DNA from 2 places in the Lentilactobacillus terminaliae genome. Region 2 is predicted to be linked to the other one. Evidence: riboswitches for the same ligand, from Rfam matches in the RefSeq annotation. Region 2 holds a riboswitch; the other holds the start of a gene.
What was found. Region 2 has a riboswitch for thiamine pyrophosphate ahead of thiM (hydroxyethylthiazole kinase). Riboswitches for the same ligand answer to the same signal wherever they lie in the genome.
Positions count from the first base shown of each region.

Region 1: it holds a riboswitch for thiamine pyrophosphate, as region 2 does, so the genes downstream of both, O0236_RS01700 (ECF transporter S component) here and thiM (hydroxyethylthiazole kinase) in region 2, are expected to answer to the same signal.

Region 1 is NZ_CP168151.1:354,661-358,852, forward strand. Features, by position in the region: gene O0236_RS01695 (ABC transporter ATP-binding protein) at 1-771, opposite strand, end outside; gene O0236_RS01700 (ECF transporter S component) at 783-1,364, opposite strand; TPP riboswitch at 1,504-1,594, opposite strand; gene O0236_RS01705 (Cof-type HAD-IIB family hydrolase) at 1,706-2,512, shown strand; gene O0236_RS01710 (linear amide C-N hydrolase) at 2,504-3,445, opposite strand; gene O0236_RS01715 (LVIS_2131 family protein) at 3,534-4,157, shown strand.
Region 2 is NZ_CP168151.1:1,753,441-1,757,632, forward strand. Features, by position in the region: gene O0236_RS09325 (hypothetical protein) at 1-440, opposite strand, end outside; gene thiE (thiamine phosphate synthase) at 580-1,233, opposite strand; gene thiD (bifunctional hydroxymethylpyrimidine kinase/phosphomethylpyrimidine kinase) at 1,217-2,044, opposite strand; gene thiM (hydroxyethylthiazole kinase) at 2,059-2,847, opposite strand; TPP riboswitch at 2,906-3,012, opposite strand; gene O0236_RS09345 (oxidoreductase) at 3,038-3,922, opposite strand; gene O0236_RS09350 (aldo/keto reductase) at 4,068-4,192, shown strand, end outside.

The DNA.
Region 1 (4,192 bases), 530 kb from region 2:
ACGGTCAGTTGAGTTGGGTTGGGTAACTGGAATCGATTCGATCCGGTTATCGGCAAATTGTTTGAATAATTTTTGAGCCTCAACTGCAGCTAACTTGCTGATCTGGTATTGCTCAGGGTCTAAGTAGAAAAAATTATCGATTAATGACTCATAACTACTTAAATCATGATCGGCAATGATAATTGTCTTGTGATAGTTGGTTTGCAGTTGCTTTAATTTGTGGAGTAAGTCAATCCGAGTTGGAAAATCGATGCTCGCAAATGGTTCATCTAGCACAATCACTTCCGCATCCATTGCGATGATACTAGCCAGCGCTAATCGTTGTTTCTGACCTCCAGAAAGTGAGTTGATTTCGCGATCAACTAACTCACTGATACCAGTAAATTCAAGTGCATGGTCAATAATAGCGTCCATTTTTGATGGGTCAGTCTGCAAATTTTCTAACACGAAAATCAGTTCATCTCTGACAACACTCATGGCAAATTGCTGATTAGGATTTTGAAACATCATTGCTACCAGATGGTTTTTGACTTGAGGATCCACAGTGGTTATATCAGTTCCATTAAATGAAATGGTGCCAGAGGCCTCACCATTCGTGAAGTTAGGGTAGAGGCTGGCAATGAATTTTAGCAACGTTGTCTTACCACTCCCTGAAGGACCAGATAATAGTGAAAACTCACCATCTGGAAACGTCAGATTGAGGTCATTTAAGACATTCGCACTGGTTTCTGGATATTTAAAATTAAAGTTTGTGATCGTAACGTCAGCCATGAATGATCCCTCTAATTGTTGTTAGTCGATACTGAAATATGACTTCTATCAAGCATGTTAGTGATTGCCTTGGTTAGGAGGCCACCAAAGATAAAGGTGGAAATATATCTAGTGATAAAGAGGCCAATAATCATTAATGGTGCGTAATGACCATAACCATTTTTGATAATGTCCCAAGCAAAAGTAATTACTACAGTCGTCAAAATGGAAAGATTAAGTCCGAGCCAACCATATTTTTTATAACCGGTTAAGGCAAAACCTAGCTCGGAACCAACTCCTTGAACGATTCCGGAAATAAAGGCACCGGCACCCCATTGGCCACCAAGAAATACTTCTACTGCTGATCCTAAGAATTCACCTAAGAAAGCTGAACCAAAGGTTTTAATCAAATAACCAGTTAATGGACCTGCCATGGTCCACAATCCCATTAGGATGTCATTGGCAAATGGAGCTATGCCGATTGGAGTCAGTGCCACAGTTAGGGCAGTGTATAAGAACCCAGCTCCCCAAAAAATAATTCCGCTAAAAATAGCGATCAATGCTACTAAAATGATGTTGTGCAAAGTCCAAGGACTTTTTTTCTTGTTTGTCATAAAACAAGACCTCCAAAATGTATTTCATACAGACTATGGAGATTATCGATCATGAACAATAAAAAACCGGCCCACCCAAGTAAAACAGGGTGAACCGGTAAGTTAAAATTCATCGTAAGTGCAGCGGTATCTAGTATCAGATACAACTGAATTATGCTCCCTTCGCTGGTACTAACCAGATCAGGTTCGATGGGTTTTATCTCAGCCTTTTGGCACCCCAGATAGTTGTATGATCTTTTTCAGTATACAAGTTTACTAAAAGTTTCGCAATCGATTAATCAGGATGAATGCGTTAGAATAATAGGTGACTTTTATCAATTCAATAGTAGGGAGAGTTTTAAATGATTAAAGTAATTGCTTCTGACATGGACGGCACGTTTTTAAACGATGCTGGTGAATTTGATAACCAAAAGTTTCAAAAACAGCTTGACCAAATGCAAGATAAAAATATGCACTTCATCTGTGCAACTAGTAATACATATGCCCATTCATTACGACAATTTCATGATGTGAAAGGGCCTATTTCATATGTTTGTGACAATGGTGCTCACGTCATTGATGAACGAGGTGTTTCGGTGGTTGAATCACCGATGGAACCTATGTTAGTTCAAAAGATTGTGGAATATCTCCAAACTGAGCCTGAATTTAATGGCGCTGAAATCATTTTGGCTGGTCGGAATGGCGATTACTGTAATTTACCAGCAGATTCAGACGGCTTTAAGGCATCACAACGTTTTTATGAAGACTTGCAGTCAGTTAGTGATCTGAACTTAATTTTTGATACGATTTATAAAATCGATGTGATGGTGGCAGGAGAAAGTGCTTTGAGAATGGCCCATGACATCAATGTAAAATTTGTGAATCGAGTAACCGCTGTTTCAAGTGGCATGAACGGTGTGGACATCATGAGTGATGACACTTCTAAAGCTACAGGCATCCAAGCATTGCTTGATGAGTGGAACTTAACGTTTGATGATGTTGCCGCCTTCGGTGATAACGCCAACGATTATGCGATGTTGAGCGAATCAGCAGAGGGCTTCGCCATGAAAAATGCCGCTGATGATTTGTTAGCTATAGTAAGTAACGTAACTGAATTGACTAACAATGAAGCTGGAGTGCAAACCAAAATTGATGAATATCTAAAGTAAAAAATGAGTTGTATGAGGTTCTTGGTCCAGCACATCAGCTAAGGAATGAATCATGGGTGTTTGACTTTGACAGTCCGTGAACTGATACGTCAGACTTGTGCAATCCCATTCGGAGATGTAATGAGTAAAATTAAAGTTGGGATGGTCATTCATCGTTGGTTTAAACGGAATTGCGACCTCTGAAAGAATCTGATTCAAAAAGATAGTTGCTAGTTCAGAATCGGCTGGTTTAGCCGTCCCCAATTTATTAATTGCCGCATACACGAATCGAGTGGTTGGTGTATTGGTTGGCTGGGGAACGTGATTATTAACCACATACTTTCTAGCCACAGCTTGCCATTCAGTTGAATCGTTAGTTGAAACGTCCAGCTGATTTTTCAGGTTTTTAATATGTTCTGGGTATGTTGGTGAATTAGTTAAAACACCAATGTTGTCGGTTGTTACAACTAATTGATGGTCTAATGGTTCAATGATAACCGTTCTACCAGTTTTGTCCGCTAATAACCAATGAAATGAATAGATTTCATTGCCTGATAACCATTTTTGACCAATAATTGCAATGTCAGGTAAATTTGTTAATACTTCAGAAATGGATTGATGCTCGGCTAATACCCAACTAAGAAAGTCCTGTGGAGTCAGATTGAGCTGGTTATCTACTGGTGCTTGGTGATAGCTAGCTTTTAATGGAAACATTAATTCAGCGCAACTCAGGCCTTGGGTATTGACCCCATCTGCGACTAATAAATCATGATTATCGATTAACTGACCGCCACCGATGAACGGATATTTAATGGTTCGTTTGCCTGCAAGTGGAGTGTTGTAAAACCTATCGGCGACTAGGACTGGATGCCAGTTTCCCTTGACAGGAAAGTCCATCGTGCGACCGGCGAGAAGATGTTCGTCTAATGTTGTCATGGTTAAACTAGTGCACATATTTTTACCTTCTTTGGGGTTGAATCATTTTCCAATTTACTTACAAATAGTGTAAACTAATCATATTAACAATAAAAGGAGATACACCATGAAATCAGCATGGAACTTAGTTGGGATGGCCTTATGGTTGATTCTAATTATTTATCTAATATGGATGATCCACGACATGCGGTCACGAAGATTGCGATTACTTGTGACTGAAAAGAAGTCGTTTACTTGGAATAATTTTACTAAATCAGCAATCGAGTTAGTAATCTTTGTGTTAGCTTTTTGGGGAATGACTTACGCAACATTCTTTCAAGATGTTAATAAATTGGATAAAAGTGCCGTGACAACGTCGTATACATATAAGCCATTAGTATTACGATATGCGCAACGCTCACATTACGTAACTGTTTCTAATACTGATGGTCGTAAACCTGTTCAAGTGTATACGTTTTACCTTCAAGGTGGTAAGTATGAAGTAACTAGTAATGATGCAACGATTTCTTATGGTGCCAACCCATTGAATGTTTCCGCAAGTGCCTATAAGTGGAATAAAGAATGGTTGAAACATCTTGATGTTCGTAATCAAAAGGCATGGGTCGGAATCATAACTACGACGTATAAGAAGAACTTTATCAATGGAATTGGGTTGCATGCTGGTCGCCAGGCCAATCGATATAGCCTAATCAGAATTCCTGATAAATCATTTATGAAAACTACAGATTAAAAAAAGAGCCGCAAGATCATTAGATATTTCATCTA
Region 2 (4,192 bases):
ATGGCACCATAGTTAGTATTACTTCCGTTAGATTCAACGAAGTAAATGTTGTTACTGTTATCCAATGCAACAGATTGGAAGTTTCCATGTTGGTAATTAGAAACGTTAAATCCATCTGGCAAGAAGAACTTAGTAGTGAACATGTTGCTTTGTGAACTTCCAGAAATAGTTTGGTAAGTGTTGCTTTCGTTAATTCCGGTTGGATCAAGCTTGTACTTAGTGTACTTGCGACTTTTGTTTCCTTGCGGAGTATCGTTATTAACGGTGTTAAGTGATTCTTCACTATAATCCGTTAGAACATTTCCAGCATTAACGGTCTTAATGCTACCAGCATTACCTGGTGCATCAATAACGTCGGCTCGAACTGCTGATGCTCCCGCTAGTCCTAATGACGTAAATAAAATAGTCATTAAAACTGTTTTCTTAAACTGTATCTTCATTCAAACCCCACCTCATTTTTTAGACTTACACGTTAAGTGTAAACGTTAACTATCTGAAAGTAAAAGTATAGTGTTGCATTTTAAAGGAAAAGAAAAAAAGTAATCCCAATGTAATATGAATTACTTTATAGAAACATTATTAATAATTGATTTTCTTTAATCGCTTAACGGTTCGGCGAATGTCAGTGCTTTGAGCAATCACCGAAATAACTGAACTACCTGCCACACCTGTGTGAGCCAATTCTGCGACGTTGTTTTCACTAATGCCACCAATAGCCACAATCGGATATTGACTATATTTAACCAGCTCTGCAATTCCGTCAGTACCAATGACTGGATCCGCATCATCTTTAGACTGGGTTGGAAAAACGGGACCGCTTCCCAGATAAGCTAACTCAGATAGCTGATTAGCGGCCTGGACTTGGGCAATCGTATTACACGAAAGACCGATAAACATTTGCTGACCAATTTCAGCAATCACTTGGTTAATTCTTTCATCCTTTTGACCAACATGAATCCCATCAGCCTTCACTTGTCGAGCCAGAGCGACATCATCATCAACGATGAAGGGTACCTGATACTGAGCACAAAGTTGCTGCAACTGCTTAGCCATTGCTAATTTGTCGTCACCAGTTAACGCATGTGTACCCTTTTCACGAAATTGAAAAGCAGTAATGCCAGCTTCAAGGGCCTCGGTTAATACCGAGGGTAATGTCTTCGTGGCATCCTTAATATCTTGAGTGCCACAAATGAAGTAGGCTGTCAGCATTGACCGTTTAAATTTCATCGTCATTGGCTTCTCCTTTAACATGAGCCCAGTGATTCAATGGTCCATGACCATGACCGACTTGGATGCCCTGTTCAATCGTGGCAGAAACATATTCCTTACCGATTCGAATGGCATCTTCAACTGACTTGCCCTTAGCTAATTCAGAGGTAATGCATGAAGAAAGCGTATCTCCGGTACCATGAGTGCGGTTAGTATCCACGCGGGGACTTGTCATCCAGAAACTGTCGCCATTTTCTAGTAAAACAAAGTCTGATGATTCATTGTCATCAGCTTCATGACCACCTTTAACTAACACATTTTTGGCACCCATGTCTTGAAGTTTCTGTGCTGCAACTAACATATCGTCAGAAGATTCAATCTGCATGCCAGTCAATTCAGCAGCTTCAGGTAAGTTGGGCGTTAAAATCGTGGCCAACGGAACAAGCTCTTGCTTAACAGTTTGAATGGCATCTTCTGAAAGTAATCGTGCACCACCCTTGGCAATCATAACTGGATCCACGGTTAATGGACCTAGATCATACTTCTTCAGATTAGCGACGACTGCTTTGACTGATGGAACGTCTGCCAACATCCCTGTTTTTGCCGCACGAATCTTCAAGTCATCAGCGACCGCTTTGAATTGTTCATCAATCAACTTTTCAGGCATGGCCATAAAATCTGCCACCCCAATGGTGTTTTGGGCGGTTACCGCCACAACAACGGCTGCTGAAAACACATGACGTTCCTGCATAGTTTTTATATCGGCCATGACTCCGGCACCACCACCACTATCAGTACCGGCAATCGTCAAAGCTTGAATCGTATCATTTATCATATGCTTAACACTCCTTAGTCAAATTGGGCTGTGTGTTCAACATCAGCAACACTAATCAAATGCAGTTCATCAATCAATTGAGGACCAAATGAGCCAGCCAATGGAACCTGCATCTGATTGGCCACTATTTCACCAGCAGTTGCAAATACCGTTGCTGCTACTTGGGCAGCCTCAAAGTAATCATCTTCAATGGCCACAAAAGTACCAATAATGCTGGAGAGCATATCCCCTGAACCCACATGAAGTTTGAATAAATCAGTGTTGTTATAAACTCGAATGACCGCTTGACCGTTAGTAATGATGTCGGTCTTACCACTGAGCACAACCACGCAATTGCGTTTATTTGCCAAAGCCTTGGCAATTGCTTCTAGATCAGCATCGCCTTCCCCAGCATCAATTCCCTTAGCCTGCCATTCAACATCAGCGAGTGCGGCAATTTCACCAGCGTTACCACGAATCACAGCGACATCAACATTATCTAGTAGCTCATTGCAACGATCCAATCGATATTTCACTGCACCAACTGCCACAGGATCCAACACGATTGGTTTGTGGTATTGGTTCGCGAATTTAGTGACCGCAGCAATCTGTTTTAACTGACCCTCAGTAAATGCTCCTAAGTTCACGGTTACCGAATGGGAGATGTTGACCATTGCTTCGGATTCATTTTCTTCTTCAGACATAATTGGTGAAGCCCCAATTGCGTTAATTCCGTTAGCCACATCTTGGACTGTCACGAAATTGGAAATATTAAATGCAATGGGATTCTTTTGCCGTAATTTATCTAACAATTCAATTTTCATATGCGCTCTCCTTAATAAAAATGCCGTCGCCCAGACATTGCGTATGGACGACGGCTTAAAAAGTCGAGTGACACATTCCCTACGCAAGTGTTGGCTTACAGGTTCAAAGGGATCGAGTTGTTCAAACTCATCTCAGCTGCTATGGCAGCACCCCTAGTGTTTAACTAGTTATTCTATTTATACTATAAGATTACTTGGTTTCTGTGCTTGGGTCAACTTGATTGCGTTGAGACTTTTCTTGGTTGACCATTCGTTGGGCCATAATGCGGACCTGTTCCATCAAAGCATCAAATGCCTTATCTGGCAAAAGACGTTTTAACATAATCGATGCTTTGGCACCATAGCCACCACTGTATCTGGCTTTAGGCTTGGCAGAAAAGGCTGCTTGATCAACCATTCGAGCAATTACCATCGGTTTAGATGCATAACGATATGACAACTCGAAGAAGTCAGCTAACCGACGACTAGCACCAGCATAAGGACCATCACTAGAACTTTCTTTTAACTTATTCATAGCGATAGAACTCCAATTTGATTCAATAGCACCGGGTTCAATTACGACCACATCAATGCCAAATTCTTTTAATTCTTCTCTGATTGAATCACTCATTCCTTCAATCGCAAATTTAGAGCCAACGTACCAACTACCGAGTGGCATCCCTGTCTTACCAGCCATTGATGACATATTAATAATTCGGCCACTGCCTTGTTTACGCATGAATGGTAGAACTGACTGAATCATTTTCATGGCTCCAAAGACGTTGACCTTAAATTGATATTCGCCATCTTTAAGCGGTACTTCTTCCACAGAACCGAACGAACCAAAGCCAGCATTATTAACCAAAACATCAATCCGACCAGCATCCGCATAAATATTTTGGATAGCTTCATCAACACTGTCATAATCAGCTACATCTACATATCCAGTCGTAATACCTAGATCATCTAAATCATTCATCTGATCTACGCGGCGAGACAAAGCATAAACTTGCATTCCATTTCGTTTGAGGTGTTTGGCGATTTCTTTACCGATACCTGAAGAACCGCCCGTCACTATTGCCACTCTTTTTGTCATTAAGTACGCCCCCTAAATTATTTTTACTACGTTCATAATACCATTATTTATGATAGCGTTAACTATTTAGAATTTTAAACTGAATAGTTGAATTTTAAATTTGTTAGGAATAAAATTTTAGTATCAAATTTAAGGAGGAAACAAAATGTCATTAACTGATACTTACACTTTGTACAATGGAGTGAAGATTCCTCAAGTTGGTTTTGGAACCTGGCAATCTGCTGATGGGGATGAAGCCTACCAAGCCGTTAAATGGGCTCTTGAAGCAGG